Regions from separate parts of the Marinobacterium maritimum genome, predicted to be linked through region 2. Evidence: predicted binding sites of a transcription regulator. Region 2 holds the regulator's gene; each other region holds the start of a gene.
The links. Region 2 encodes FNR, which switches genes on or off when oxygen is low (the NO sensors DNR and NnrR bind a similar motif). Its sites were predicted from a motif close to TTGATNTANATCAA; they were not measured.

Region 1 (10,209 bases), on a different contig from region 2:
ACCGATACTGAGGGTCACTTGAACCAGATCTCCCCCATGAAGACGGATACGATACTCGGCCGCAGCCTGACACAGGCGCTGCGCCAGCCGCTCAGCCTGCAACCGGGCAGTGTTCGGCAGCAGCACGGTAAACTCCTCACCGCCATAGCGACCAATGATATCGACTTCACGCAGGTGCTGCTCCAGCATTTGTGCCAGTTCCTTCAGTACCAGGTCACCCGCCTGATGACCATAGCGGTCGTTGACCCGCTTGAAGTGATCGAGATCCAGCATCAACAGGCTCAGGGGCTGACCATAGCGGGAACGGCGCTTCATTTCTGTGAATAAACGCTCCATCAGGGCTCTTCGACTCAGCACCCCGGTCAGTTCATCCCGCTCCACCAACTGCTGCAGTTCAGCCTGCGCCATCACACTGGCCTGCAAGCGACCTCGTACCAGATAAAACAGGCTGAACAGGCTCACTCCGATTAGAGACAGCAACATCAATACGAGGGCATGGACTCTGCTGGAACCCTGCTGCATCTCGCTGACCAGCAGGTCCACCTGTTCGGCGGGCACACTGAAACTGATGCCACCACGCAGATCCCCAACGCGATACCCCTGATCTTCATGGCACTGCATGCACTCGCGCTGGACGATCAGGCCGGAAATATAGCGATAGCGATCCTGAACTCGCTCAACCCGTTCCAGCTCGCCACTGATCTCGAACTGTCTCAGGCTCGCTGCTTCCCAGCCATCGGGGCGGTTGAGCGGATTGATCGGATCAAGGCTGGTGATGCGCATCTGCACATCTGAATCCTGCAGCAGCTCCGATATCTGTCGCGTCATATAGGCGGGATTAACCTGCGTCAGCCTGCGGCCAAGATTATCGGTAATATCACGATCAGGGGTACGCAGATAAGGGTTCGGCGGCGTATCAGCCGATACCGGCACATACACTTTGCCTTGAATCGCATTCCAGTGACGAGCCGTCTGAATCAGCGTAAACGCTGAACGCCCCTCTGCACGGAACAGCTTCAACGCTACCGCTTCGATCGCTTCGTGGTTGATCTGCCAGGACAACCCAACGGCAAGAGCACAGCCCAACACGATCAGAAAATTGATAATGGTCAGCCTGCGCAACAGACACTCCCGCAGATATACAGGTAAACGAAATACCTGTTCAGCATACAAGAATACTGCCGTTGCTTAAAACCGACAACCTTCCCCAACAGACCAAATATCATACAGCCCCGTTGTATTGCAGCAATCGCCGATATATACTACTAAGGTCTAACACACATATTGGGGAGTGTTGTTATGAACGAGAAGCACTACACCGGATTTCCAAACGAGGATCGTCGTATCCACCTGGAGCTGGTTGCTATGGGCTATACCGAATGTTCCGAGGAGCAAGGTCCTGGTGCTTTTGCCCGACTGCTCAAAAAGGCTGGCGAATTGCTGACCTGGATGCGCTGGAAGGGTGAGATTGCTGTCAGTGGTCACCGTATCGGTGCCCATGTGGTTCGCCATATGGAGTCGGTCAAGACCGCCTGACACCTTCAGGGTGTTGATACCTAATCTGTTGTTTGTTGTTTAGACCCGCAAGGCTTTCCTTGCGGGTTTTTTTATGGTCCTGTGGCCAATCCGGTCACCGCCAACCTGCGTAACAGCGGCAAAGTGTTCAGGAAAAATGCACATGCCCGCCTCCCCCTGTCTGCGCCTGATTCTGGGCGATCAGTTAAGCCTCAATCTATCGAGTCTGCGTGATGCCAATCTCGCACAGGACATTATCCTGATGTGCGAGCTACAGGCAGAAACCACCTATGTGCGTCATCACAAGCAGAAGCTGGTGCTGGTGTTGTCGGCCATGCGTCATTTCGCCAGCACATTGAAAGAATGCGGTTTCAAGGTATATTACAGGCGCCTGGATGATCCCGATAACAGCGGCAGCTTCACCCAGGAAATAGAACAGGTTTTTCGGCGCAGCGGCTGTACCCACTGCATCCTGACCGAACCGGGCGAATACCGCCTGCAACAGCAATTTGCACACTGGCAGGATACTCATTCCGAGTACACGCTGGAGGTCCGCGAGGACGACCGCTTTCTGTGCAGCCATGCCGACTTCCGCCAGTGGGCTAAGGGCCGCAAGCAGATGCGAATGGAATATTTCTACCGCTGGATGCGGCGCAAGCATGATCTGCTGATGCAGGGGGACAAGCCCGAAGGTGGTCGCTGGAATCTGGATGCACAGAACCGCAACCCACTGCCCGCGGAACGACAACCGACGGCGCCCCTGACCTTTGCACCGGACAGGATCACCCGCGATGTCATCACATTGGTCGAAGCCCGTTTTGCCGACCATTTCGGTACGCTGGAACACTTTGGCTGGGCAGTGACAGCGGAGCAGGCCGAACAGGTGCTGGACACCTTCATCCGCGAACGCCTGCCACTCTTTGGCGACTATCAGGATGCCATGCGCCAGGGTGACCCTTGGCTGTACCATTCTCACCTCAGCGCCAGCATCAATCTGGGGCTGCTCGACCCCGGCCTGGTCATCCGACGCGCCGAGCAGGCGTACCGCGATGGCAAGGCGCCGCTCAATGCTGTCGAAGGTTTTATCCGCCAGATTCTCGGCTGGCGTGAATACGTGCGTGGTCTGTACTGGTTATGGATGCCGGAATACCGCGACACCAACGCCCTGCAGGCTGAACGCCCGTTACCGGGCTTTTTCTGGGACGCCGAGACATCCATGAACTGCCTGCACCAGTGCGTGTCGGATACCCTCCAACACGGCTATGCCCATCATATTCAGCGCCTTATGGTACTGGGTAACTTTGCCCTGCTGGCCGGCCTGAGTCCCGCCGCAGTCAATGAATGGTATCTGCTGGTCTATGTGGACGCCTACGAGTGGGTGGAGATGCCCAATGTGCAGGGTATGATCCTCTTTGCCGATGGTGGCCGCCTGGCCAGCAAGCCCTATGCTGCCAGCGGCGCCTACATCAACCGAATGTCGGACTATTGCGAGCACTGTTCTTATGACGTCGGGCGGAAAACCGGCCCCCGGGCCTGCCCGTTCAACTACTTGTACTGGGATTTTCTGGATCGGCAGCACAAGCGCCTGAGCGATAACCCGCGCCTGGGACTTGCGTACCAGAACCTGGCGCGGATGAAACCGGCACAGCGGCAAGCCATCAGGGAAAGTGCGCGTATTTTTCTGCAGCAACTCGACTGCGGCTAGCGCAGTAACACCCCAAGACTGCCCGCGGGCAGCTCATCCAGCGGCTGACGCCGATAGTTCAGCAGCTGATGCTGTCGCAGCGACTCAGCCGTCCCCAGAGACAAGCGTTCGGTCAGGCGCAGGTAGCGATCGACCATCTTCAGCCGCTGCTGTCGCTTGCCATCGCTGTCACGGGCTGCTTCCAGAAACAGCTGCGCCAGGTTCAGCAACGCAGCGGCATTGCCCGGATCGTACTCAATTGCCAGACCAAAATAGCGCATCGCCTGGGACATTTTACCCGCCAGGTAATGCTTCACACCCAAACGGTTCACCTTGTCACTCATGCTCTGATCACGACGGCCGCCGCTTTCAACCATCTCAGTTTCCGGCTCAATCAGCGGCACCTGGTCACCCGCCAATATCAATGCCTCACGCTCCAGCGGCAGCGGCTGATCCAGCTCGGTATTGCGGCGCTCAGCATCCATGCGATATTTGCGTGCCTCCTGTACCTCACCCAGGTCCTGGCAGACACTCGCGCGCACGAGCGCAGTGCGTACTTTCAGCGCCATATCCTTGGGAAAGTTGTACTCGGCCTTGTTCAGCTGAGCATCGAGATCATTTCGCAGTTCTATCTGGCGCCGGATATCGGCCCCCTGCATCTCCAGACGACGAATATTGGCCAGTCTCAGGTAGGGTTCAGGTGAGCGGTAACAACTGTTGCGACCCAGGACGATCGACTTGCGATAGGCGCCTTCGGCCACCTCAAGCACCCGCGTCTGGGTTGCCACCCGGCCCAGTTCCATCTGACGAGGAATCCCCATCGGCGCCTTGGCTGTCGCCAGCTGCAGCATGTCTCGTGCGCCTTCAAGATCACCGCTCTGTTCACAGACCTGCGCCATCAGATCATAAGCGGCTATCAGCAGCGGGTAGTGTTCAATCAGGCTTTCCAGCAGATCCTGGGCTTCCGCCAGTCGCCGCATCGCGACCAGAGCCTGCGCCATGCATAACCCCAGCTCCTTGTCGGGCGTCTGCCAAAAGGCGGGCTCCAGTACGGCGTAGGCCTCGTCTGGCCGGTTGAGCTGCAGCAACAGGCTGGCTTTCAGCCGCCGAGCATAGTCCCGGTTGGCATCCTGACGCGGCAGATCGTCACAGGCCTGAACCGCGCCTTCAAGATCCCCTGCTTCCATCGCCTGTTCTACCGGCGCCATGACCTCCTTGCGCAGCACCAGTTGATCAAGACGGCTTTTCAGTTCATCAATCGAAAACGGACGGGTCAGCAGATCATCGGGGCGACTGTCGATTGCATGCAGCACCACTTCCTGAGACGCATCACTGGTCATGAAGATCCAGCCCGCCGTCGGGCGAATATATCCCCGAAAGCGCGCTTCCTCCAGCAGCTGCAGACCGGTGACGGCATCACTGCTGTTGTGGCCCAGCAGAATGATGTCGAACGCCTCCTCCTGAACCTGCTCCAGTACCTTCTCGTTGACCGTCGTGGCTTTGACATTACGCACACCCAGCTCACGCAGCATGTAAAAAATGGTCGAGCGCAGGTTGCCACTGCTGTCGATCAGCAGCACCTTTTTATGCGTGTAGTCGATATTGCGAGAAGCCACCGTGGCCGGCCTACCTTCGAGTCTGATACTGTTATTCGTAGATTACATTCAGTATACAGAGCCAGAGAAGCCGCAAGAAGAACAGGAACGAAGTGAAAGGGATAAAAAAACACCGAGTATCGGGGGGATACTCGGCGCCAAAGACAGTTCTATGCTGTCCGATCACTATAAAAGACCTTGTACACGGGACTCATGACCGAGGTCAAAAACCATCCTTCCGACAGTGGTTTTAGGACAATTAATACCTTCGCCTAAGCCTATGTCACACTTTTTTCCTCTAGAATGTCGACAATAGAGGAGCAGGCAAGCGATATGACTACGGCATTTATCACTCACAAGGACTGCATGCTGCACAACATGGGCCCCGAACATCCGGAAAGCCCCATTCGATTGGCAGCCATCCACAAGGTACTGCAACGCACCGGCCTCATCGACCAGTTGGATCAGCTCACCGCCGTACCAGCCACGGACGAACAGATTTCCCTGGCTCACCACAAGCTGCATCACAAGCGCCTGGAAGCGCAACAGCCTACAACAGGCATCGTGTATACCGATGATGATACCGCCCTGTGCCCCGATTCCCTGCATGCCGCCAGTCTCGCTGCGGGTGGCGTCATTCTTGCCACCAACCGGGTGCTGGCCGGCAAGGCCGACAACGCCTTCTGTGCCGTTCGTCCACCGGGTCACCATGCCGAATACAATCTGGCGATGGGCTTCTGCCTCTACAACAATGTCGCCATCGGTGCGGCCCACGCACTGCTGCAACCGGGCATTCAGCGCGTCGCGATTCTCGATTTCGACGTGCACCACTGCAACGGTACCGTGGATATTTTCAAGGACCGCCCCGAGGTACTGGTATGTTCAACCTTTCAGCACCCCTATTACCCGGAGCGCTACCACGAGATCGACCGACCCAACATCATCAATTGTCCGATCGCAGCGCATACCGAGCCCCACATTTTCCACCGTGCCATTGAAGAAAAGTGGCTGCCGGCACTGCACGAGCACAAGCCGGACATGATCTTTATTTCGGCCGGGTTCGATGCCCACAAGGAAGACCCGATGGCGGATCTGAACCTGGAAGAGGAAGATTTCCGTCAGGTCACCAAAGTGATCAAGCAGTACGCCGATCAGCACTGCCAGGGGCGTATCGTTTCGGTACTGGAAGGGGGCTACAACCCCGTTCCGCTGGCGTTCAGTGTGCAGGCCCATCTGGAGGTTCTGGCCGGTTTCTAAGCCGGCCAGACACCGCGAGTTCTCAGATCAAAGGCACTTCAGGAAAGTCAATTTTCGGCTGGATCAGGTTGTTGATCCAGTTGCTGTAGCTGTTGATACCGACCCAACTGATGATTTCCACCAGCATTGCATCATCCAGCCCCATCTGACGCGCTGCGGCCAGGCTTTCATCCGGCAGATGGCCGCGCTGCTCAAGTACATCCAACGCAAAAGCCAGAATCGTTTGATCTTTCGGGTCCTGAGCCTTGCCCTGCTGCGCCATCCGAGCCGCTTCAGCATCCACGCCCGCATGTTTGGCCGACAAGGTATGCCCGCTGACACAGTAGTGGCAGCCATTGGCGTTGGCGACTGCCAGTGAAATCATTTCGCGCTGTGCCTTGCTCAAACGACTGTGTTCTGACAGCTGTTGCTCGAATGCCAGATAGCCATTCAGAGCGCCGCCATGATTGGCCAGACCGGCAAAAAAGTTCGGCAACATCCCCAGCTGCTGACGGATCAGCGCCAGTGTGGGCGCTCCCTGGTCACAGGCAGTATCAGGACAAAGCAGTGGCAAACGTGACATGGAAAATCTCCTCAAAGCAAAAAGAAACAGATCTGTACACCTCAATAATGATAAGTGTACAGATCTGTAGCGTCAATCATTTTCCTGACCTGTTAAGATGGTGCTCCGTCCATTGCCAGCGAGACCGCCTCTACCATGCCAACGCCCAGACGCGAACACCTTCTCGATACCGCCGAGCAACTGTTCTACCGGGATGGTTTCCATGCCACCGGAATCGACCGTATTCAGGCTGAGTCCGGCGTCGCCAAGACAACCCTCTACAAGCACTTCCAGTCCAAGGATGCTCTGATCCTGGCCGTGCTCGAACGGGCCAGTACCCGGATTCGTGAGGAGTTGGAGACACGGACCGCAGCACAGGCAGGCACGGGCATCCAACGCATTCTGGCGCTTTTCGAGGATTTGCACAGTATCTGCGAGGAGAACGACTTCAACGGCTGTCTGTTCAATAATGCCGCCGCCGAGTTCATGTATTCGAATCCGGCCATTCGAACACTGGCCGGGGAACATATGCGCTGGATGCAGGCCTTTCTCGAACGCCTGCTGGAAGAGGAGGGCTTCAGTACCGACAAAGCGCTGGTACTCCTGCCGATGTATGAGGGGCTGCTGACCCTGGCGAGGGTTCAGGACAGCAGTGTCGCCATCGAACGTACTCTGGACGCCCTTGTGACCTTGCTTGCCCCCTGACGAAAAACGGAGCCCTTGGGCTCCGTTTTTGTTTCGATCAAACAGTTGGTCAGCCAACAAACTTGATCATCACACCCGCGGCAACCGCCGAACCGATTACGCCAGCCACGTTCGGGCCCATGGCGTGCATCAGCAGGAAGTTCTGCGGGTTGGCTTCCAGACCCAGCTTGTTGGAAACACGCGCCGCCATCGGTACCGCCGATACACCGGCCGAACCGATCAGCGGGTTGATGGCATTGCCACCCTGCATCTTGTTCATTAGCTTGCCCATGAGTACGCCACAGGCGGTACCAATACCGAAGGCCACGATACCCAGTACCAGGATGCCCAGTGTCTGCAAATCCAGGAACTTGTCGGCAGACAGCTTGGAGCCCACGGACAGACCCAGGAAGATGGTGACGATGTTGATCAGCGCGTTCTGGGCAGTATCGCTCAGACGGTCGACCACACCACACTCACGCATCAGGTTACCGAAGCAGAACATGCCCAGCAGCGGTGCCGCATCCGGCAGCAGCAGGGCTACCAGGATCAACAGCAGGATCGGGAACATGATCTTCTCGACCTTGGACACGTGACGCAGCTGGCTCATGCTGATCTTGCGTTCGGCTTCAGTGGTCAGCGCGCGCATGATCGGCGGCTGAATCAGCGGTACCAGCGCCATGTAGGAATAGGCCGCTACAGCAATCGCACCCAGCAGATGCGGTGCCAGCATACTGGCCACGTAGATCGCCGTCGGGCCGTCTGCACCACCGATGATACCGATGGCCGCCGCATCCTGAATGCTGAAGTCCATGATACCGAAAGCGCTCAGTGCCACAGCACCCAGCACGGTCGCGAAGATGCCGAATTGTGCCGCCGCGCCGAGGAACAGAGTCTTCGGGTTAGCCAGCAGCGGACCAAAGTCGGTCATCGCGCCCACGCCCATGAAGATCAGCAGCGGTGCTGCACCTGAAGCGATGGCGATGGTGTAGAAGTTGTACAGCATACCATTGCTGTATCCGGCATCCTGAGCCACCAACGCGGCCGCTGCATGAGTGCTGGCGTTGGAGTTGTGATACACGTGTGCCAGTTCATGCACATCTGTACCACTCACGCCCAGTACGTGCGCCAGATTCTGCAGCACTTCCGGCTTGGCAAAATGGATCGCATTTTCCACCGCCGACATTGCCAGACCCGCTTCAGGGATGTTCGCCAGAATACCGCCGAAGCCGATCGGAACCAGCAGGAGCGGCTCAAAGTTCTTGCGGATAGCAAGAAAGAGCAGCACCAGACCGATGATCATCATGGTCAGCTGGCCGAAGGAGATGTTGTAGATCCCCGACGCCTGCCATAGTTCTAGTAGCTTTTCCATGCGGGGTTACCTTAGGCCAGAGTCACCAGGGAATCGCCGACCTGTACGGCATCACCCTCTTTGACATCAACAGACACGATGGTGCCGGCACGGGCCGCACGCACTTCGGTTTCCATCTTCATCGCTTCCAGGATCACCAGCACGTCACCTTCCTGAACGGCCTGGCCCGCTGCCACCTGAACTTTCCAGATGTTACCTGCCAGCGGTGCCGGAACCGGCTCGCCGGAACCTGCTGCCGGAGCCGCGGCCGCCGGCGCTGCAGCCGGTGCAGACTGGATGGAGGAAACGTCGCCGCCTTCGGTTACCTGAACCACGTAGTTCTGGCCGTTGACGTTGATGGTGTAGACTTCCGGTCCGTTATTTTTCTTGGTTGCCATGGTTTTTGCGTCCTCAAGAGTCGGTACAGGTTCAAAGGCGTCAGGGTTACCGCGGTTTTCCAGGAATTTCAGGCCAATCTGCGGGAACAGCGCGTAGGTCAGAACGTCATCGATCTCCTTCTCGCCCTGCTCCAGCTGGATGCCCTTCTCGCTTGCCAGCTGCTTCAGTTCACCAGTCAATTTGTCAACTTCCGGCTGCAACTGATCGGCCGGACGACAGGTCAGCGGCTCCTTGCCATCCAGGACACGCGCCTGGAGTTCAGCGTTGTAAGGCGCCGGTGCTGCACCGTATTCGCCCTTCAGTACGCCCTGTACTTCCTTGGAGATGGTCTTGTAACGCTCACCCATCAGCACGTTGATCACCGCCTGGGTACCCACGATCTGAGAGGTCGGTGTTACCAGCGGGATGTAGCCCAGGTCCTCGCGCACACGCGGAATCTCGGCCAGCACTTCGTCGAACTTGTCGGCGGCGCCTTGCTCCTTGAGCTGGCTTTCCATGTTGGTCAGCATGCCACCCGGCACCTGAGCCACCAGGATGCGGGAATCGGTACCACGCAGGGAACCTTCGAACTTGGCGTACTTCTTGCGAACTTCACGGAAGTAGGCCGCGATCTCTTCCAGCGCTTCCAAGTTCAGACCGGTATCGCGGTCGGTACCGGCCAGTGCCGCTACGACGGATTCAGTCGCGGTATGACCGTAGGTCATGGACATGGAAGAGATGGCCGTGTCGACACGATCCACACCCGCTTCAACGGCTTTCAGGATGGTCATGTCGGACAGACCTGCAGTCGCATGGGCGTGGAACTGAACTTCCAGGCCGGTCTGCGCCTTCAGGCGGGAAATGAGGTCAAAGGCGTTGTACGGCGTCAGGATACCGGACATGTCCTTGATGGCGATGGAGTCGGCGCCCAGATCCTCAAGTGTCTTGGCGTAATCCACCCAGGTTTCGATGGTATGAACCGGGCTGGTGGTGTAGGAGATGGTGCCCTGAGCGTGCTTGCCGCAGTTTTTCACCGCCTTGATGGCACGGTCCAGGTTACGCGGGTCGTTCATCGCATCAAAGATACGGAATACATCGACACCGTTGGTCGCTGCACGCTCGACAAACTTGTCGACAACGTCGTCAGCGTAATGGCGGTAACCCAGCAGGTTCTGACCGCGCAGCAGCATCTGCTGCTTGGTGT
Region 2 (10,209 bases):
GCTTCGCTACTCCCTGACCCCGCAGTGAGTACAGACATGACCGTTCAGCGGACTCAGGCACTGGCACCGTGCTTCCATTGCGGCCTGCCAGTGCCGCCGGGCACTGATTACACCACTATCATCGATGGTGAAGCCAAATCCATGTGCTGCCCCGGCTGTCAGGCCGTGGCACAGACCATCGTCGATGGTGGCCTTGACGGCTTCTACCGCCACCGCGATACCGCTTCGACCTCTGGCGACACCCGCCTTGCCGCCGAATCACATCTGGCCGATGAACTGGCGCTCTATGATTCCGCCTCGATTCAGGCTGAATTCGTGCGCCATATCAGTCCCGAGCAGGCCGAAGCGACTCTGGTCATTGAAGGCATCACCTGCGCCGCCTGCGTATGGCTGCTTGAACACCACCTGGGCCAGCAGCCCGGCGTTGAACAGTTCAGTGTCAACATGAGCAACCATCGTGCCCGACTGGTTTGGGACCCCAGCCAGACCCGCCTCAGCACCCTGTTCGGTGAAGTGCTGCGCATCGGCTACAAGGCCCATCCGTTCCACCCCAACCGTGAAGAGCAGCTGCTGGAGCAGGAAAACAAGCGCGCCATTCGCCGACTCGGGGTTGCAGGCGTTGGCATGATGCAAGTCATGATGATGGCTATAGCGCTCTATGCCGGCGCACTCCAGGATATGGAAGCCCGCTTCGTCGAGTTCATCCGATGGAGCAGTCTGGTGCTTGCCACCCCGGTAGTGCTGTATTCAGCACGCCCCTTTTTCCTTACCGCGCTGCGAGACCTCCGTACCCGCCACCTGAGCATGGACGTACCGGTTTCCATCGCCATTGGTGGCGCATACCTCGCCAGTGTCTGGGCGACGGTCATGAATACCGGTGAGGTCTATTTCGACTCGGTCACCATGTTCACCTTCTTCCTGCTGATCGGTCGTTATATCGAAATGCAGGCAAGACACCGTACCGGCAAGGCCGGCAACGCCCTGATGGATTTGCTGCCCGCCAGCGCTACCTTGCTGCAGGATGGACTTGAAAAGATGGTGCCGGCCTCTGAACTCAAGCCCGGCGACCTGGTGCTGGTACGTCCGGGCCACACTCTGCCGGCCGACGGTATTATCGTTGAAGGCAGCAGTGCTGTGGATGAATCAGCCCTGACCGGCGAGTATCTGCCGATCAGCAAAACGACTGACGACCCGGTCGTGGGTGGCACCATTAACGTGGAACATCCACTCAAGGTGCGCATTACGGAAGTAGGCGCCAATACTCGCCTGTCCGCCATTGTTGGCTTGCTCGACCGTGCTCATGCGGAAAAGCCGATGACGGCCCGAGTGGCGGACCGTGTTGCGCGCTATTTCGTACTCGCCGTGCTGATCACCTCAGCCACCGTTGCCACGGTCTGGTCCTTTATCTCTCCAGAAGATGCCTTCTGGATTACCCTTTCTGTACTGGTTGTCACCTGCCCCTGCGCACTGGGCCTGGCCACACCGACCGCCCTGACCGCAGCCACCGGCACCCTTCGCCAGCAGGGCCTGCTGATCACACGGGGGCACGTCCTTGAGGGGCTCGCCAGCGCCACCCATGTCATTTTTGACAAGACGGGCACCCTGACCGAGGGTAACCTCAGCATCCAGCAGATGCAGCCGGCACGAGAACTGGGCAGCCTGAACCCCTACTCCATTGCTGCGGCTCTGGAGCAGGCGTCAGAGCACCCGATTGCACGCGCGTTCCAACCTTTCTTCAAGCTTCCCGCCTCAAGCACCCGCGTACAGGTTAATGCCGGCGTCGAAGGCGAGGTCGAGGGCATACAATACCGCATCGGCAAGCCCGCTTATGCCGCTGAACTCTATCAGGGCAGCACGCCTGCTCAACCTGACAGGCAGCGGCAATGGCTGCTGCTGGCTGATCACCAGGGGCCGCTTGCCTGGTTCGCGCTCGACGACCAGACCCGCAAGGATGCGGCCTTCACCCTGTCAGCACTGAAACGACTCGGCCTCGAGGTCGGTATGCTGACCGGCGACGACTCATCGGCAGCCAAACGTGTGGCTGATGAGCTGGGTATCGATACCATCAAGCAGGGCGTTTCGCCGGACCAAAAGCTGGCCTACATCAATCAGCTGCAAGCCTCTGGCGCCAGCGTGGTCATGGTAGGTGACGGTATCAATGACATCCCGGTACTGGCTGGTGCCCGCACATCAATCGCCATGGGCTCCGCCACCGACCTGGCCAAGACCAGCGCCGATGCCGTGCTGATTTCCAGCGAGCTTGAACGCCTTGCACTGGCTCTGCTTGTCGCCCGCAAAACACGCACGGTCATCCGCGAAAACCTGGCCTGGGCGCTAATGTACAACCTCGTCGCTCTGCCTCTGGCCGCCATGGGCTTTATTGCCCCCTACATGGCCGCCGTTGGCATGTCCGCCAGCTCACTGATTGTAGTGGGCAACGCCATGCGGCTGTCACGCTTGCCTCGACTGCGTCGCAAGTCTTCGGAGTAATTTATGGAAATCATCTATCTGCTGATTCCGATCGCCATCATTCTGGTCAGCGTTGCCATCTGGGCATTTTTCTGGAGTGTGAAGCAGGGCCAGTTCGACGATCTCGAATCGCCCGCCCACCGCATTCTGTTCGAGGACGATGATGATCTGATTCCCGACGATGCCCGCCCCGATAAGGATAATCGCAAGGACCCATGACACTGATGGAGCCGAGCCTGATTCTGTCTGCCCTGCTGTTCGGACTGGCCGGCAGCACTCACTGTGTTGGCATGTGCGGCGGTATTGCCGGTGGCGTTGCCATGAGCCGCGGTCCCTCAGAACCCGGCGGACTGGCACTGCTGCTAAGCTTCAATGCCGGACGCATCCTGAGTTACGGGGTCGCAGGCCTGTTGATGGGACTGCTTGGCCACGCCTTGAGCAACAACCCTGAACTGACCCGCTGGCTGCGCACCCTGGCCGCACTGATCATGGTCGTTACCGGGCTGTATATCGCCGGCTGGTGGCAGGGAGCCGCCTACCTGGAGCGTCTGGGTGGTTTCGGCTGGCGCCGCATCCAGCCACTTAGCCGCGCGCTCCTCCCTGCAAACACACTGCCCAAGTCACTGGCACTGGGTGGCCTCTGGGGCTGGCTGCCATGCGGCCTTGTCTACACCACCCTGCTTTGGGCCGGCAGTGTCAGCGCCGAACCGGTCAACAGCGCCGTCCTGATGATGGTCTTCGGGCTCGGCACGCTGCCGGCCATGATGACTACGGCCCTGCTGGCCCGGCAGTTTCGCCAACTGCTGCAGCAGCAAGGGGTACGCCGAGGGGCAGGCCTGCTGGTGATCCTGTTTGGTCTCGCGACGGTACCCTGGCAGCTGTGGCTGCCTCACGCTTGATGCTCATCAACCCGCAATGAGAGCGCAACGCCTATAATGCCTTTTTGATTGTTATCCGAGAGGTGTAGTCGTGCCCCAACAGAGCAATGTCAGCTGGGATCTTGATCTTATTCGCCGTTATGATCTTTCCGGGCCTCGCTATACCTCCTATCCGACCGCCATCCAGTTTGACTCCGGCCTGACCGCCGAACAGCTGATTGCATCCGGTCGAGAGACTGCCGATACAAATGCCCCCTTATCACTGTACGTGCACATCCCTTTCTGCGCACATGTTTGCTATTACTGTGCCTGTAACAAGGTGATAACCCGTAACCGCAAGAAAGCCCAGCCCTATCTGGATACCCTGTACCAGGAGATGGAGCAGCTGTCGCAGTGGTATCGTGCAGACCGCGTCGTCAACCAGCTGCACTGGGGCGGCGGCACCCCCACCTTCATCAGTGACGACCAGATGCGTGAGCTGATGCAGGCACTGCGTAGAAACTTCAATCTGCGTGATGATGACCTGGGCGACTATTCGATCGAAATTGACCCGCGCGAAGCCGGCCATGACACCCTGGGCGTGCTACGCGACATCGGCTTCAATCGTATCAGTCTGGGCGTTCAGGACGTCAATCCTGTGGTTCAGGAAGCCGTCAACCGGGTACAGCCGACCGAACAGACCCTTGCGGTACTGGAGCGCTCACGCGCGCTGGGCTTCAAGTCGATCAACATGGACCTGATCTACGGTCTGCCACACCAGAACGAACAGAGCTTTGCCGACACCCTCGAGACAGTGATCGCCATGAGCCCTGACCGACTGTCAGTGTTCAACTATGCCCACCTGCCGGACCGCTTCCGCTCACAGAAACACATCCGTGCTGAAGACCTGCCCTCCGCGGAAGAAAAACTTGCCATCCTGCAGAACAGCATCAATCGACTGCTGGATGCCGGTTACGTCTATATCGGCATGGACCACTTCGCCAAACCGGACGACGAGCTGGCTATCGCCCAGGCGGAAGGCAAGCTGCACCGCAACTTCCAGGGCTACACCACCCACTCCGATTGCGACCTGGTTGCCATGGGCGTGTCGGCAATCAGCCAGATCGGCAACGTCTACTACCAGAACGAGCATGATATCGCGGCCTACAGCCAGGCCGTGACCCAGCAGCAGCATGCCGTGAAGCGCGGCGTTCAGCTTAATACTGACGACCATATCCGCCGCGCAGTGATCACCGCGCTTATCTGCCAGTTCGAACTGGACAAGCGAAGCATTGCTGAGCGTTTTGCCATCGACTTTGACCAGTACTTTGCCGAGGAGCAGGACGAACTGCGTCAATTTGATGCCGATGGCCTGATTGAACTGCAGCCAGAGTCAATTCGAGTCACCCCGGCAGGCCGGCTTTTGATCCGCCGTATCTGCATGGCGTTTGATTCTTATATACCCAAAAAGCAACACTCTCAGAACTTTTCACGCATCATCTAAAGTCGAGGCCCGGTTCCCGGGCCTTTCGCTTCACCCTCGGGGGTAAATGTTACATAATGCGCCGATAGCCATCGTGTGACTAACCAACAAAGGATGCCCTCATGGCCGACTGCAAAAATCAAGGAAAGCTTCACAGCCTGTCTCAGGTGCATTGTAAAACCTGCAGCCTGAGCACGCTTTGCCTGCCGGTCTCACTTGACCTGACAGACATTGATCGTCTGGATGACATTATCGAAAAAAGTCGACCTCTGAAGAAGGGTGAGCACCTGTTCCACCAGGGTGAACCGTTCAGCTCCGTCTATGCCATCCGTGCCGGCACCATCAAGAGCTACACGCTGACCAATGAAGGCGAGGAACAGATCACCGGTTTCTACTTCCCAGGCGAACTGGTTGGGCTTAGCGGCTTTGATGCTGAAAACTACCCGATGTCCGCCAAGGTCCTCGAAACCACAACGGTATGCGAGATTCCTTTTGAGCGCCTGGATGAACTGTCAGGCCAGATGCCTGAACTGCGTCGCCAGATGCTGCGCAGCATGAGCAAGGAACTGCGTGACGACCAGCAGATGATGTTGCTGCTGTCGAAGAAAAATGCCGAACAGCGCGTCGCCACCTTCCTGTTGAAACTGTCTCAGCGCTTCAAGACACGTGGCTACTCAGCGTCAAACTTCCGCCTGTCCATGTCTCGCAACGAGATTGGCAACTATCTTGGTCTGGCCGTGGAAACCGTCAGCCGAATTTTCACACGATTCCAGAAGATGGAGTTGATGCGCGTTGATGGCAAGGAAGTAGAGCTGACCAACCTGGATGAGATGTATCGCCTCTCCGGCGAATCACGCAACGACGAATGCGCTACGCAGCAGGAACATAAAACGTCCTGAGCGTTGAGGGCACCTCTTCTTGATCACCTATGGCCCCCTGTAGAATAAAAAAAGACGTAGCTTCAATGAAGCTACGTCCCAAGTTGCACAATGAAGTAGCCATCTCAATGTGTAACCCAACCCCTGCATTACACCTTTATTCCGTCACTGCGGCATTGAGTTATATCAATTGAGTGCCAACTGGGAGTTACCGCATGTCCTACGATGAGTTCTATGTCAAATCCGTCATCCGTTCGCTGCAGGACTGGCCGGAACCCGGGGTCGTGTTCCGCGATGTTACACCGATCTTCAAGGATCCTAAGGCGATGCGCATGGTGTCGGATGCGTTTATTCAGCGCTATATTGACTCGGACATCACTCATATCGCCTGCATCGATGCCCGTGGCTTCCTGTTCGGCGCCATCATGGCCTACCAGCTCAACCTGCCGCTGGTGCTGGTCCGCAAGAAAGGCAAACTGCCCGGCGAAACCATCCATCAGGAATACACCCTGGAATATGGCACTTCTGCAGTAGAAATGCAGACCGATGCCGTTACCAGCGGCGACCGCGTGCTGCTGTTTGATGATCTGATCGCCACCGGCGGCACTCTGCTCGCGGCCTGCACCCTGGTGAAGAAGCTTGGCGCTGAAGTCGTTGAAGCAGCTGCTGCTGATCGATCTGCCCGATCTTCAGGGTTCAACCCGTATCCAGGAACTGGGCATCCCGGTCTATTCCCTGCTCGCCTTCGAAGGCCTTTGAGGCGATGCGCAACTTGCCAATGCTCTTTAATTACCTATATTCATAAAAATATAATTAAAAGGCTATTGAACATGTTGCGCTCGCTGCTGACCTGCCTGCTCCTGCTTGTACTGCCCGCCTTCGCTCAGGGTGCTACCGTTACCTCGCAATTGAACGGCATAACCCTGAATGCCGAGTTCAAGCAGGGCGAGGGGACTCCCGATACCACCGTGCTGATCACTCATGGCACCCTTGCCCACAACGGCATGGAATTGGTTGTTGCCCTGCAGGACGCTCTTGTCGAAGCCGGACTCAACAGCCTCGCAATCAATCTCAGCCTGGGCATCGACAATCGGACAGGCGCCTATCCCTGTAGTACACCACACACTCACCGCCACCAGGATGCCATTGACGAGATCGGCCACTGGGTCGAATGGCTAGACCAACACGGACAGAATCAGATCCTGTTACTGGGACACTCCCGCGGCGGCAACCAGACGGCCTGGTACGTGGACTCAGCCCGCGCTCTGCCCACAGCCGTCCGGGCGCAGGTGCTGCTGGCCCCCATGACCTGGAATGTCAGTCGCGAAGCGGAGCACTACAAGTCGCGCTACGGCCACTCGCTGGAGAGGGTTCTTGAGCAGGCACGGCAGACCACACAGTCCCTGCTGCAACCCGTCGACATGCTCTATTGCACCCAGACGGCGGCCTCACCCAGCAGCCTGTTGAGTTATTACGCTGACGACTCTCGCCTGCACACGCCCAACCTGCTCAAGACAACACGCCTGCCCACGCTGGTGATCGCAGGATCCAGTGATACGACCGCTCCGGATCTGATTACCGCCATGGCGGCCGTCGATAACACTCAGGTACAGCTACATGTTCTTGACGGTGCCGATCACTTCTTCCGGGATCTGTACACCTACGATGTCGTTGACCTGATAGTGACCCTTTTGGAGTCTACCCCTTGAGATTTCTTGCCCCCCTGTTACTCATCCTGTTCAGCCTGCCATCGAAAGCGTCTGACGGCCTGACTTTCTTTACCGGCTTTGACGTACTCAGGGACACTCAAGCTGAGGCCCAGGTGCTGATCCTGCTCTTCTCGCAGCCTGAATGCGGCTACTGTGACCAGGTACGTGATGGCTTCCTGTTGCCGCTGCAACAACAGCAACGCCCCGAGCTGGTCATTCGTGAACTGAAAGTTCCCGGCTTTGAGGATGTCCGCAATCGCGATAACCAGGTGATGACACCCAGGGCCTTTGCCCAGAGTTATGCGATTAATTTCTACCCCAGCGTACTGATGCTCAGCCTCGACGGCGCTCCCCTGACAGAGCCTCTGGTCGGCATCAGCTCCGTCGATTTTTACGGCTATTACCTCGACCAGGCCATCGAGCAGGCATTAGCCGTCCAGAGTCAGTGATTCCGACGAGCAGCCGCGATAGAATTCCACCGCTTTGAGTTCAATGACACCTTTTGGGAGATACCATGCTCTGGTTTCGCAACCTCATTTTCTACCGCTTCGAACCACCCGCCGGACTGACACAGGAGCACCTTGAGCAGGCACTCGCTGAGCACCCGTTCACCCCCTGCGGCAGCCAGGAGCTGAGCCGCAGCGGCTGGAGCCAGCCCATCAACGAAGCGGAAGAGATGCTGGTATTCAGCAGCAATGGTTTCCTGCTGATCAACCTGATGCAGGAGGAACGTATTCTGCCGGCAAGCGTTGTTCGCGAACAGCTTGATGCGAAAGTCGCCTTGATCGAAGCCGAGCAGTCGCGCAAGGTGTATCGCAAGGAAAAGCTCCAGCTCAAGGACGAAGTAGTCCTGGATCTGCTGCCGCGCAGCTTTACTCGCCGCCGCCGTACCGAAGCGATTCTGATGCCACAACAGGGCTGGATCCTGGTCAACGCCTCCAGCCACAAGCGTGCCGAAGACCTGCTCAATCAACTGCGCGAGGCGCTCGGCTCGCTGGTGGTTAAACTGCCCCAGACCCGGGTTTCGGCTGATAAAGTGATGACCTCCTGGCTGCAGGGTGAATCCATGCCGCAAGGCTGGGCCCTGGAGGACGAGTGTGAACTGCGCGACCCCATGACCGAGGGAAGCAAGATCAGCGCCAAGGGACAGGATCTGCTCTGTGACGAAATCAGCGCCCATCTTGAAGCTGGCATGCTGGTCAAGCGTCTGGCACTGGAATGGCAGCAGCAGATCCGTTTCGTCCTGCATGAAGACCTGAGCCTGCACCGCGTACGTCTCAGTGATGAATACCGCGAACAGCTGGATGCCGAAACACCTGAAGATGTGCTGGCAGCCCGCGATACTGAACTCGCCCGCATGGGGCTTGAGTATGCCCGTCTGCTGCCGGAAGTGCTGGAAGCTTTTGGTGGCGAGCCACAGGAATAGTCTCGCCCGCTCGCGAGTGCGCCGGGCTGATTACTCGGCGCCTTCCCCCATCACGGTAAAGCCCATGCTGGTCCACGCCTGCATGCCACCCCGGTAGTACTTGAGTTTATCCTCTGGATACCCCAGCGCCAGCAGCTTGCGAATCATTGCCGGCGTCTGACCGCACCAGTAACCGTTGCAGAACATCGCGAGGGTTTTGGCCTGGCTGAAATCGTATTCTCCCTGACTGTCCTTGGTAACCCCAAAGTCATCCAGCGCCCAGTCACGATCATCGGCATCATCCATCATCGTATAGGGGTAACTGCGAGCCCCCGGTATCGTCAGCCGCACATGCCAGCCAATGGTGCGGGTATCAATAATCATCACGGATGCATCTTCCTGCGCTTGCATCATGTACTGCACGAACTCCCGTTCGCCAAGCGTTTCCACATCATACGGCTCAAACGGGTGCATCGGCTGAGGCATGCCGCGACTGGTCGTGGCATACAACGGATGAACAAGGTGCTCGGGGTCCTGGTTACGCATGATTTCATAGGTTTCTCCCTCATGCTCAACGGTAAAGGAATACAGCCCCGGCGCAATCATCACCCGCCCCTGCTCCCCTTCTCCCTTAGCCACCGGCGCCACGGCCAGAAACGCCCCGAGCGTAGCCGCTGCCATCCATCGAGTATCCATATTCACCTCCTCCATCAGATAATTTGCATATTATAGAACACCGCCTGATGCCCTACCCGAATCTTTTACCCGGCTTTAAAGCGGCATCGCTTGATCATTATCAAATTGCCGATACACTGACGCCTCAATCAGCAGGAGCTTGCATGTACAGCGTTAAAGAGATTTTCTACACCTTGCAGGGTGAAGGCGCCCAGAGTGGTCGCGCCTCCGTGTTCTGCCGCTTCACCGGCTGTAACCTTTGGTCAGGGCGAGAGCAGGACCGTAAAGGCGCTATCTGCGACTTCTGTGATACCGACTTCATTGGTACCGACGGCCAGAATGGTGGCAAATTCAGCGACGCCGAGGCTCTGGCCGAGCGTATCGACAGTTTTTGGCCGAAAAACAGTGCAGGTCAGCGCTATGTGGTTTGTACCGGTGGAGAACCCGCCCTCCAGCTTGACCCTCCGCTGATTGAGGCTCTGCATGCACGCGGTTTCGAGATCGCCATCGAAACCAACGGCACCAAGCCATTACCGGCGGGGATTGACTGGGTCTGCGTCAGCCCCAAGGGCAGCAGTGAAGTCATTATTACCGAGGGTGACGAACTCAAGCTGGTCTATCCGCAGAGTGCAGCTCACCCCGAACGCTTTGCACAGATGAACTTCCGTCATTTCTACCTGCAGCCACTGGACAGCCCGCTGCAGAACAGTCATACCCGCCGCTGCATCGACTA
Region 3 (10,209 bases), on a different contig from region 2:
AAGGCCACCACGGCAATAAGTTTTTTCATATCCATATCTCTATTTGATCTTCAAAACCAGTTGACTGATCAGCGCCCAGATCAGTTCCTTCAGTTTGCGATGCCAGGGCCGTTTTGACCACTCTTCAGCAGTAATTTCTACACACTGTTCCAGATCGGCCAGCATCAGTTGCTCAACCTGCTCGGTCATCTCGGGCTCGATCACTTCCACGTTTGCTTCGAGGTTCCAGCGCAGGTTCCAGTGATCCAGATTACAGGAGCCCAGCGATACCCAGTCATCCACCAGACCTACCTTGGCATGCAGAAAGCGGGGCTGGTATTCGAAGATACGTACACCGGCGTTGAGCAACCGACGATAATAGCGCTTGGAAGCATGATAGACCCAAAACTGGTCGGTGTAGGGTCCCGCCACCAGCATGCGCACATCCACTCCGCGCCGTGCAGCCCGCCGCAAAGCCGAGCGGATGGAGAAGGATGGCATGAAATAGGCCGTTGCCAGCCAGATGCGATCGTTGGCGCCGTTAACATGGTTGAGGAAGGCAACCTTGATATCCTGCTGGTAAAGCCCCTGCACCGTCGTCACCCGCATCAATGCATTGCCCTTTTCCGGTTGCGGTGACGGCGGCGACAACCGCTGAGCCGTACAGCGGTACCAGAGGCGGTTATACAAGCTGACCAGATCCGCGACCACCGGCCCCTCAACCTGGCACATCACCTCATGCCAGGGACAACCGGCCCTTTCCGAAAGCCAGTATTCGTCTGCCAGACCCGTGCCGCCAATAAAGGCGATGCGCTCATCCACCAGCATCAGCTTGCGGTGATCACGGGCAAAATTGCGAGTCAGCTTGTTCAGTTGCAACGGGTTGTAAATCACCAGTTTCACGCCCGAGGCTTCCAGGCGTTGACGATCCGCTCGACTCAGATGACGACCGCCAAAACCATCGATGATCAGGCGGACGCTGACCCCTCTGCGAGTCGCATCGGACAATGCCTGAGCAAAGCGATCCATGATCTTGCCGGAGATCACCAGGTAAAACTCCAGCAGCAGGCTCGACTGGGCCTGCTCGATCCCTCTCAACATCGCCGGAAAGAAGTTCTCCCCGTCGACCATCAGTTCGACCCGGTTACCACCGTGCCAATTGAAGTGCTGTCGCATGCTTCAGTCGCTTTCCTCTACACTTGCCGCTGGCCATACAGCCGTGCATACAGACCCTGCTGGTCCAGCAGCTCATCATGACTGCCCTGCTCAATGATCTGACCATCCTCGAACACATAGACGCGGTCAGCCTGCTTTACTGCACTGAGACGGTGAGCCACGATCACCGTGGTCCGACCCTGCAGAAACTCGGACATCGCCCGGTGCAGCGCATACTCGGTCTGGGTATCCAGCGCCGAAGTCGCTTCATCGAGGATCACCACTGCCGGGTCAGACAACACCATGCGCGCAATTGCCAGACGCTGACGTTGCCCCCCCGACAAACGAACGCCCTGCCGCCCTACCATGGTATCCAGCCCCTGTTCCAACCCTGTGACAAAGGTTTTCAGCTGGGCCACTGCCAGCGCATCCCATAACTGCCGGTCATCAAACCGACGCCCCATAGTCAGGTTATCGCGTACCGTGCCATTAAACAGGGCCGGCTGCTGCAGCACCGTAGCGACATGCTCGCGCACCCGCTCCAGACCGATCCGCTGCACCGGAACGTCATCAAAGCAGACCTCTCCCTGCTGCGGCGGATAAAGGCCCAGCAGCACCTGTACCAGCGTCGACTTGCCGCCACCACTGGCCCCGACCAGTGCCACCTTCTGCCCTGCCGGGATCTCCAGTGAGATTCCTCGCAACACTTCCTGGCCCGGAAAGTAACTGAAATGCAGGTTACGCAAACTGATGCTGACGGTCTTTCTGTCGACAAAGGGGTTTTGCAGTTGCGGGTAACGTGGTTCGGCGTGCAACGCCAGCAGCCGGTTGACCCTTTCCAGCGCCGCCCGGGCCCCGAACCAGGCATACTGCATGCCCAGCACTTCCTGCACCGGCCCCATCATGAACCAGAGATAGCCAAATACCGCCATCATCTGCCCCACCGACAGATCGGAGAACACCACCATCAGCATGGAAACGGCACGGAACAGGTCCACCCCGATCATGAACAGCATGAAACTCAGGCGGTTCGCCGCATCTGAACGCCACTCATAGCTGGTGGAATGATCCCGCACCGCCCGCGCCCGTTCGGTCAATTGCGTCAGGTAGTGCTTTTCCCGGTTGGATGCGCGAATCTGCTGGATCGCATCCAGCGTCTCTGTCAACGCGGCCTGAAACAGCTCGTAGGCGGAGTTTTCCCTGGCCTTGAGATGCTTGACCTTCTTGCCGGTCGCCATGGTCAGCCAGATAACGAAAGGATTCAGGAACAGAATGAACAGGGCCAGCTGCCAGTGCATCCAGATCAGGATCAGCGCCGTACCGAGGATCGACAGCACCGCCACCAGAAAGCGACTGACCGAGCTGCCAACGAAACGGTCAACGGTATCCAGGTCGGTGACGAAATGGGACGCCACACTGCCACTGCCCAGCGTTTCGTATTCAGCCATGGAGATGCGCTGTAATCGTTCCAGTAGCCCGGCACGGATACGATAGATAATGTCCTTGGAAATAATGGTGAACTGGCGAGCCTGAAGCACATTGAGCCCCAGCGCCATCAGCCGAAGCGCCACAGTCAGCAACAGCACCGAACCGATATAGAGCGGCGCACCCTGCCAGTCAGCCGGAAACAGGGCATTCACGCTGGCCACCACCACACCCGGCTGGTTTAGCAGAACCTCATCGACCAGTAACGGCATCAGCAACGGCAAGGGCACACTCAGCACGGCAGCGCCGATGGCGATCAGGTTCGCCAGTATCAGCTCTCGCTTGTGCTCTAAGGCAATATTGAAGATGTAACGCCAGGTATAACTGGGCGGTGTGGATAGAGACACCCGAAGCTCCTTGCAACAGAGAACATCAAGGCAATTGCGGCGCAAACATTCGCCTGCCTGATATTCAATGTACGCCAGCCCCGGATAGAAAAACACCCGCAGATGCGGGTGTTATTTGGAACCAGGATGGAACGATCAGTTACCAGCTTCTTTCAGCATGGCGTACAGCTGATCCTTCAGTTGCAACCGCTTCAGTTTGAATTCCTCTTCGGTCTTGGTCGCAACCGGCTCGATTTCCGCTTCCATGCGCTCCACTTCTTTGGTGATCACGTGATACTCGTCGAACAAGCGGGCGAAGTGGCTGTTTTCCACTTTCAGGGTATGGATCTGTTCACGGTATTCCGGCAGTTCGTGGACCAGGTCATGGTGTTCGATTGTCATGCGTTCTATCTTCCTGAAGTTGTTGTCGCTTTGCACTTTCACTATCCTGCAACCATGACCTAACGTCATTGATGCGTATCAACACCTGCGGGGAAGTTACAAATGATCCACACCCACGTCATGCTCAACACCCCTGTGGGTCCGCTCACCCTGCAGGCCGACGCCCAGGGGTTGTGTCGTGTCGACTTCGGCCAGCGTGCACCTGTGGGACCTGACGTACCCAACCAGCCGGTACTGAAACAGGCCGTCGAACAGCTCGAGGCTTATTTCCGGGGCGAACGTACCCGCTTCGACCTGCCGCTGGCACCGGTCGGCACGCCCTTTCAAGGCCGGGTCTGGGAAGCCCTTCAGGCGATCCCCTACGGCGAAGTCCGCAGCTATGTCGACATTGCCAGAGCCATCAATAGCCCCCAGGCCTGTCGAGCTGTAGGCATGGCCAACAATCGCAACCCGATCTCCATCATCATTCCCTGCCACCGCGTGGTCGGCGCCAACGGCTCGCTGACCGGCTACGGCGGTGGACTGGAGACCAAGATTCGCCTACTGCAGCTGGAACAGGTTCCACTCAAAACTGCGCCTGAACCTGAGCAATACCGAGTCATCCAATCGAGCAATACACCATAGGAGACTCGACCTCAGCGCCGATAAACGGTAGCTTATGCAGCCCACGACCTGCGTAGAGTGAAGCTGCCACCCATGGATACCCTGACCCTGCAGCCGCTGGCCCATGCCGACGGCCAAGTTCAGATTCCGGGCTCCAAGAGCCTGTCCAACCGAATTCTGCTGCTCGCCGCCCTGGCCAAGGGCACGACCCGCATCACCAACCTGCTCGACAGCGATGACGTCCGTCATATGCTCAATGCACTGCAGGCACTGGGGGTTCGCTACACCCTGGCGGAAGACCGTCGCAGCTGCGAGCTGGAAGGGCTGGGTCAGGCCTTCAACGTCGACCAGGCACTGGAACTCTTCCTCGGCAACGCCGGCACCGCCATGCGCCCACTCTGCGCCGCACTCTGTGCCAGCCAGGGCGAATTCACCCTGACCGGTGAGCCGCGCATGTACGAGCGCCCCATCGCTGACCTGGTCGATGCACTGCTGCCTCTGGGGGCCAATGTCGAATACCTGGGTGAGCCTGGCTACCCACCGCTGCGCATCCGCGCCAACGGCTTAAAGGGTGGCGAAGTTGGCATCAAGGGTAATATCTCCAGCCAGTTCCTGACCGCACTGCTGATGGCGGCACCGCTGGCCAGTGGTGACCTGGTAATCAACGTCGAGGGCGAGCTGGTTTCCAAGCCCTATATCGATATCACCCTGCACACGATGAAGCTGTTCGGGGTTGAGGTAGAAAACCAGAACTACCAGCGCTTCCTGGTCAAGGCCGGTCAGCAGTACCAGTCACCGGGTGAAGTGATGGTCGAGGGTGATGCCTCTTCCGCCTCCTACTTCCTGGCCGCAGCCGCCATCGCCGGCGGTACCGTACGCGTATACGGTGTCGGCGCTGACAGTGTTCAGGGCGACAAGGCCTTTGCCGAGGTACTGGGCAAGATGGGTGCGAAGATCAGCTATGGCCCGACCTGGATCGAGGTGAGCAAGGGCGAGCTCAAGGGTGTAGACCTGGACCTGAACGCCATTCCAGATGCGGCGATGACCATCGCTACCACGGCGCTGTTTGCCGAAGGGCCGACCGCCATTCGCAACGTGTATAACTGGCGTGTAAAGGAAACTGACCGCCTCAGCGCCATGGCGACCGAACTGCGCAAGGTGGGCGCGGAAGTGGTTGAGGGTGAGGATTTCATCGAGATCACGCCGCCGGCGCAGGTACAGAGCGCCGCCATCGACACCTACGACGACCACCGCATGGCAATGTGTTTCTCGCTGGCTGCCTTTGGTGATTCACCGATCACCATCAACGATCCCGGCTGCACCCGCAAGACCTTCCCGGAATATTTCGAACTGTTCGCGCAGATTACGCGCTGACAGCGCTTATTCGCCAGCAGACTGGCTCCTACAAGGCACAAATGACCGCTGTAGGAGCCTGCCCGCTGGCGATACCTGTGCCTTATCCCTGATCCGCTTTGGAACCACCTTTACAGGTCGGAGACAACGGCACTTCACCATTGCGAGCCACCCACTCCTCCGGCGTGTGCAGGTGCAGCGCCAGGGCATGGATCGGATTCTGCATCAGCTCGGCCACCAGACCGTAGACCTGCTGGTGACGCTGCACCAGACGCTTGCCCTCGAAGTCCGGGCTGACCAGTACCAGTTTAAAGTGGCTCTCGGTCGCCGGGCCTGAGTGCATGTGACTCTCGTTCTCCAGCTGAATATGCTGGACGTTCAGGCCTGCCTGCAGCAGGCTTTCCAGTTGTTCTGCAACGCTCATGTATACTCCGCTCATGTAACGCTCACGCCTGAAGCCGGATCAGTCTCGAATCCGGTCCTTGCGCGCCATCTGAATGAAATGATGATGGATTCGACGGGTCGCCAGCCAGACGCTAAAGGCAACCACTGGGACGGATATGCCGGTGGCCAGCGATTTGTCGATCGGTATACCGGCATCATACACCGCCTCGAACACATACTTCAGCAATCCGATCAGGTAGTAGCTGATCGCCACCACTGACAGGCCTTCGACGGTATGCTGCATCATCAGCTGAATGCGGGAACGACGATCCATGGAACTGAGCAGTTGCTGGTTCTGCTGATGAATACTCAGTTCAACCCGAGTACGCATCATATCGGAGACACGATCCACTCGCCGTGACAGGTCCTCCAGCCGCTCACCGCTGGCCTGACAGGTACGTACCGCCGGGGTCAGGCGACGCGTCATGAATTCAGTCATGGTTAAATGACCGGACACCTCATCTTCACGCAGCTCATCCAGGCGCGTCAGTACCAATGCATGGTAGGCCTTGGTCGCGCCGAAGCGGAAGGTCAACCGGGCTCGCCAGGACTCGATATTGGCGGCCATATCGATCAGGTCGGCCAGCAATGCAGGCTCATCGACCTCTCCATCGCCAGCCAGCTGCTGGGTCAGTTGCGCCAGGCGATCATCCATACGCACCAGTTCGGGTGATACAGAACGTGCCAGCGGCAATGCCAGCAGTGCCATCAGACGATAGGTTTCGATCTCCATCAAGCGTTGGGTCAATCGGCCCAACTGGCTGTCACTCATCTGCTTGTTGACTACCATCAGGCGGCCAAAGCCATCCGAGTGCAGCTGAAAACTGGCCCAGACTCGAGCGTCGCCATTCTGCGGGCTGCTGCCTACCAGGCGCATATCCTCGAACGCCCGCTTCACATACGGAAGGTCCGGCTCCGGTGACTGACGAGCATCCTTGATACTGACGTGAAACGCGGCCACCACCTCGCCCGGCAGGGACTCAATCCACCCCTCAGGCAAGGGGGTCAAACCGGTCACTTCGAAAGGCTCACTGCCTTCAGGTATATCCAGATTGATGAAGGTGTAGGCGGTGAACTCGGTATGCTTTTCACGTCGCAGCCGAAAGTTGCCGCAGTCATACTCGTAGCAGTTTTGGTCCTGATGGTTTATCGGACAGCCAAAAACACTATGCAGCTCCTGCAGATGGTCATACTGGGCCTGTTTCTCGGACTCTGAACAGAGTACTGCAATATGCGTAACCCGTGCAGGACTGGGAATGACCTGGAAGGGTCGGGAGTGCAATTCGTCGTAAAGATGTGAGCGCAGCGGATGGATATTCATCACGGAATCCGGGCAAAAGAAACCAACCTTAATGAATTGTTTCGGCGATGAACACCCCCGGTGGATCGTCAATCCGTCGGCCTTTGCCTTATACTTGCGGCCTATACCAATTCGAGTCGCCTATGATTGTCCGTGTCCTGCCACAACTGGAAAGCCGTGACGAGTGGATCACCTTCTGCCGCCGTGAAGTCCCCTATTGTCTGGTGGATACTCCGGCCTGTCTGGTCGATTTTCAGAGCCACTTCCTGCAGCTGACCCTGTTCAATCAGGCAGAACCGGTACGCTACACGCTGGGGTCTCGGCGCTCCATTGACCCGGCCTGGCAGCTGGTCAAGCGCTGCAACTGGAGCCTGAAAAGGCTGGTGGCAGGACTGGATACACTGGACTTCGGTGGCAATGTGCGCGACAACGAGCTTCTGGGCGTCCACAGCGACTTGAGTGCTCGCCGCTCCCAGCCGCGCGACCCACACCTGCATGCGCCCACGAGCAGCGAACGGCTGGCACCGCTACAGGGATTGCCGGCACAGTGGAATTGCCTGAGCCTTAAGCGACTGCTGGCCAACCATCAGTATCGCGACTGGCGCAGCGAGCAGGATGAAGTGGTTTTAGGTCCGGCCGCAGTACTGCTGGACCTGCTGGATCATGGTGGTGACTGGCAAGCCAGACCTTACGGCCCTCGGCTACAGCTGAGTTGTCGCGGACAGGTGCTGGTCAGCCTGATCGCCGACCTGAACCCCGTTTCGACAGCCACGACACCGGGACTGACCTCCTTGCCAGCCCCGGTTCGCTGAGCCATCAGACCGGGAGGGACTCATCCTCGGCTTCAGCCGCCAGGATCTTGTAAGGATGATCCGAAGCCAGCAGCTCCTTGCCCAGCTCAGTGGGGAACTCCACATCCAGGTCAACCACACGGCCGTCACGACAGACGTTGATGATGGTGTCCATGCAGGAAGAGAGCAGCGAGTATTTCTCGTCCGGCGCCGCGATGATGGTCTGCAGCCCCAGGTCTGACATGAAGCCCAGTGATGTCACGGTGTTCTCGGAGTCGAGTTTGTTGAACGCCTCATCGAATACCGACAGGCTCATGCCGCCCACCGGCTGACCATCACCCCCTTCCTTCAGACGGTAGGTCGCGCCAAGTGCCGCGGCCATCGCCACGTAAAAAGGCACCTGGTGCTCACCACCGGAACCAGTCTTGATACGCTGGGTCAGGGTGGTCTTGCGGTTACCTTCCAGATCCTTCACCACCAGTTCGAAGTTGTAGAAGTTACGGTAGTCCTGCAGCAGACTGCTTTCGCCCTCATCGCTGAGCACATCGTGGATCTTGTTCAGCGCTTCGCGGTGGTCGTTGTCGCCCTGGTGCTGGATATCGAACAGTGTACCGACGTTGGCCTGATCCAAACGTGTGTAGGCCTCGACCAGCTCGAGGATATCCTTGAGCTCCGGGTTGGGCATCATCTCGAAACTGTACATCTCCTGATGGAACGGACGGTTCTTCAGGTGGCTGTTCAGCTCGCGGATCAGATCCTTGATCTTGTTGATCTGGTCGTTCAGGTGCGCCACGAAGTCGGAACGGAAAGTCGTTTCCGCCTCCAGGCGTGCACGTTCGGCCCGCTGGGTATATTCCGCCAGTTCGGAATCACGCAGCGCCTGCACCGTCTGGTTAACGTAGAACTCCAGGTCTTCATGGCTGGACTCGGCACTGATGTTGTCCAGTTCCTGGTGGCTCATGCCACCGCCATGATAGCGCGCCTTGTACTGGGCCACGGCATCACGGACAGCGTTCTTTTTCTTCTCGTGCAGCTGAATTTCGGACTGGGCGCGCTTGGCCGCTTCGAAAATGACACGTTCCAGCTCGCCACCACAGCTTTCGTCCAGATAATCGCGCTTTTCCTGTGCCGACTGGGCATCGAAGTGCGACTTCTCTTCGCAACGGGTACGTGCCTGAGCATGCTCGACCAGCTCCTGCTCCAGAACTTCCAGGCTGGCGTTGTCCTTGATCATGCCGGTACGTACTTTCTGCAGTTTGTCCATCAGCGACTTCTGCTTGGCGTCGATCTGTTTCTGCTGCTCGGCCAGTTCGGCAATACGCTGCTGGATGCCGCTATCGTCGTGGTTGCGCAGGTCAACGACCGCCTGTTCGTAACCGGCCACCTCAGAGGCCAGCTGCTCACGCTGGTTGACCAGGTTGAACACACTTTCGGTCATCTGGGTCAGGCCGGTCGTCATGTTGATCAGCGCATCACGCAACTTCTCCAGCGACTCGTGACGACGCCCCAACGTCGTGAACTCGGCGATCAGCTCGTCTACCTGACGACCCTGCACTTCCAGCTGGTCCTGACGACGGCGGATGCCCATGATAGGGCTCAGCTCGTTGATGGAGGTGGTGGAGCCTTCGGTCTGCAGCATGCAGTCGTAGGTCAGAGCCCGCTCCTGACGCAGCAGCTCATGCTCGGTTTCCACCGCCATCACGCCACCCAGCGCACGGTTCAGGTAGGCACGGGCATGCTCGTTATCCGTATCGATGAACTCGGCCAGCGAGCCACGCTTGCTGCGGTGTAGCCAGTCACCGGACTTGGTGGTGTTGATGATACGGCACCCCTTGAGGTGACGCCCCTTGCGGCGGTACAGCGTAATCGCTTCCTTGACCCGATCCGGTGACACCACCAGTGCTTCACGGCGGGCACCGAGGAAGGATTCGATGGCGATACGCCACTTGTCGTCATTGATATCGGCCAGCTCACAAATCGGCGTCGATTCGATACCGTACTCGTTGAGCAGTTCCATCAGCTCGCGGGTGTTGTGGCGAATGGGCGCCCGGCCCTGCTGCAGCTGTTCCACCGCACTCTTCTGATTCTGGATCAGGCTGCGCAGGTCGTTGATGCGGATCACCGACTCTTCGTAGCGGCGGGCGATCGCCTTGCGCACGTCATCGACCTGCCCCTTGAGCTGCTCGATCACCTTATCGACGCTGACCGGTTCCGCCGGCCACTGATCCGCCGGCAGACTTTCACCGGAGCGCCAGAGTTCAACCGAGCGCTCGACCAGCGGGCGAAAATCATCCGGCAGTAGGTCATTGTAGCTGGCAAAGCTGACCGTGGTCCGCAGCAGGCTGTAGGCCTGCTGGATCTTGTCACGCAC

Region 1: the regulator FNR is predicted to act here: its motif matches at 5,008-5,021, upstream of ABD013_RS12160 (histone deacetylase family protein).
Region 3: the regulator FNR is predicted to act here: its motif matches at 3,416-3,429, upstream of ABD013_RS10750 (HP1242/YdcH family protein).

Annotation. Positions count from the first base shown of each region.
Region 1 covers NZ_BAAAET010000003.1:249,443-259,651, forward strand. Annotated here, with positions in the region: gene ABD013_RS12140 (diguanylate cyclase) at 1-1,122, opposite strand, end outside; gene ABD013_RS12145 (hypothetical protein) at 1,300-1,536, shown strand; gene ABD013_RS12150 (cryptochrome/photolyase family protein) at 1,679-3,220, shown strand; gene ABD013_RS12155 (response regulator) at 3,217-4,815, opposite strand; gene ABD013_RS12160 (histone deacetylase family protein) at 5,128-6,051, shown strand; gene ABD013_RS12165 (carboxymuconolactone decarboxylase family protein) at 6,074-6,613, opposite strand; gene ABD013_RS12170 (TetR/AcrR family transcriptional regulator) at 6,749-7,297, shown strand; gene ABD013_RS12175 (sodium ion-translocating decarboxylase subunit beta) at 7,347-8,648, opposite strand; gene oadA (sodium-extruding oxaloacetate decarboxylase subunit alpha) at 8,660-10,209, opposite strand, start outside.
Region 2 covers NZ_BAAAET010000001.1:699,816-710,024, reverse strand. Annotated here, with positions in the region: gene ABD013_RS03160 (FixH family protein) at 1-28, shown strand, start outside; gene ABD013_RS03155 (heavy metal translocating P-type ATPase) at 37-2,490, shown strand; gene ccoS (cbb3-type cytochrome oxidase assembly protein CcoS) at 2,494-2,688, shown strand; gene ABD013_RS03145 (sulfite exporter TauE/SafE family protein) at 2,685-3,368, shown strand; gene hemN (oxygen-independent coproporphyrinogen III oxidase) at 3,439-4,830, shown strand; gene fnr (fumarate/nitrate reduction transcriptional regulator Fnr) at 4,932-5,708, shown strand; partial or broken gene ABD013_RS03130 (adenine phosphoribosyltransferase) at 5,903-6,446, shown strand; gene ABD013_RS03125 (alpha/beta hydrolase) at 6,518-7,396, shown strand; gene ABD013_RS03120 (thioredoxin family protein) at 7,393-7,845, shown strand; gene ABD013_RS03115 (recombination-associated protein RdgC) at 7,911-8,822, shown strand; gene ABD013_RS03110 (rhodanese-like domain-containing protein) at 8,853-9,497, opposite strand; gene queE (7-carboxy-7-deazaguanine synthase) at 9,641-10,209, shown strand, end outside.
Region 3 covers NZ_BAAAET010000002.1:988,214-998,422, reverse strand. Annotated here, with positions in the region: gene ABD013_RS10765 (outer membrane lipoprotein) at 1-29, opposite strand, end outside; gene ABD013_RS10760 (phospholipase D-like domain-containing protein) at 40-1,155, opposite strand; gene ABD013_RS10755 (ABC transporter ATP-binding protein) at 1,173-2,966, opposite strand; gene ABD013_RS10750 (HP1242/YdcH family protein) at 3,102-3,347, opposite strand; gene ABD013_RS10745 (methylated-DNA--[protein]-cysteine S-methyltransferase) at 3,450-3,971, shown strand; gene aroA (3-phosphoshikimate 1-carboxyvinyltransferase) at 4,044-5,324, shown strand; gene ABD013_RS10735 (BolA family protein) at 5,407-5,727, opposite strand; gene ABD013_RS10730 (DUF3422 family protein) at 5,767-7,068, opposite strand; gene ABD013_RS10725 (hypothetical protein) at 7,191-7,859, shown strand; gene ABD013_RS10720 (SbcC/MukB-like Walker B domain-containing protein) at 7,864-10,209, opposite strand, start outside.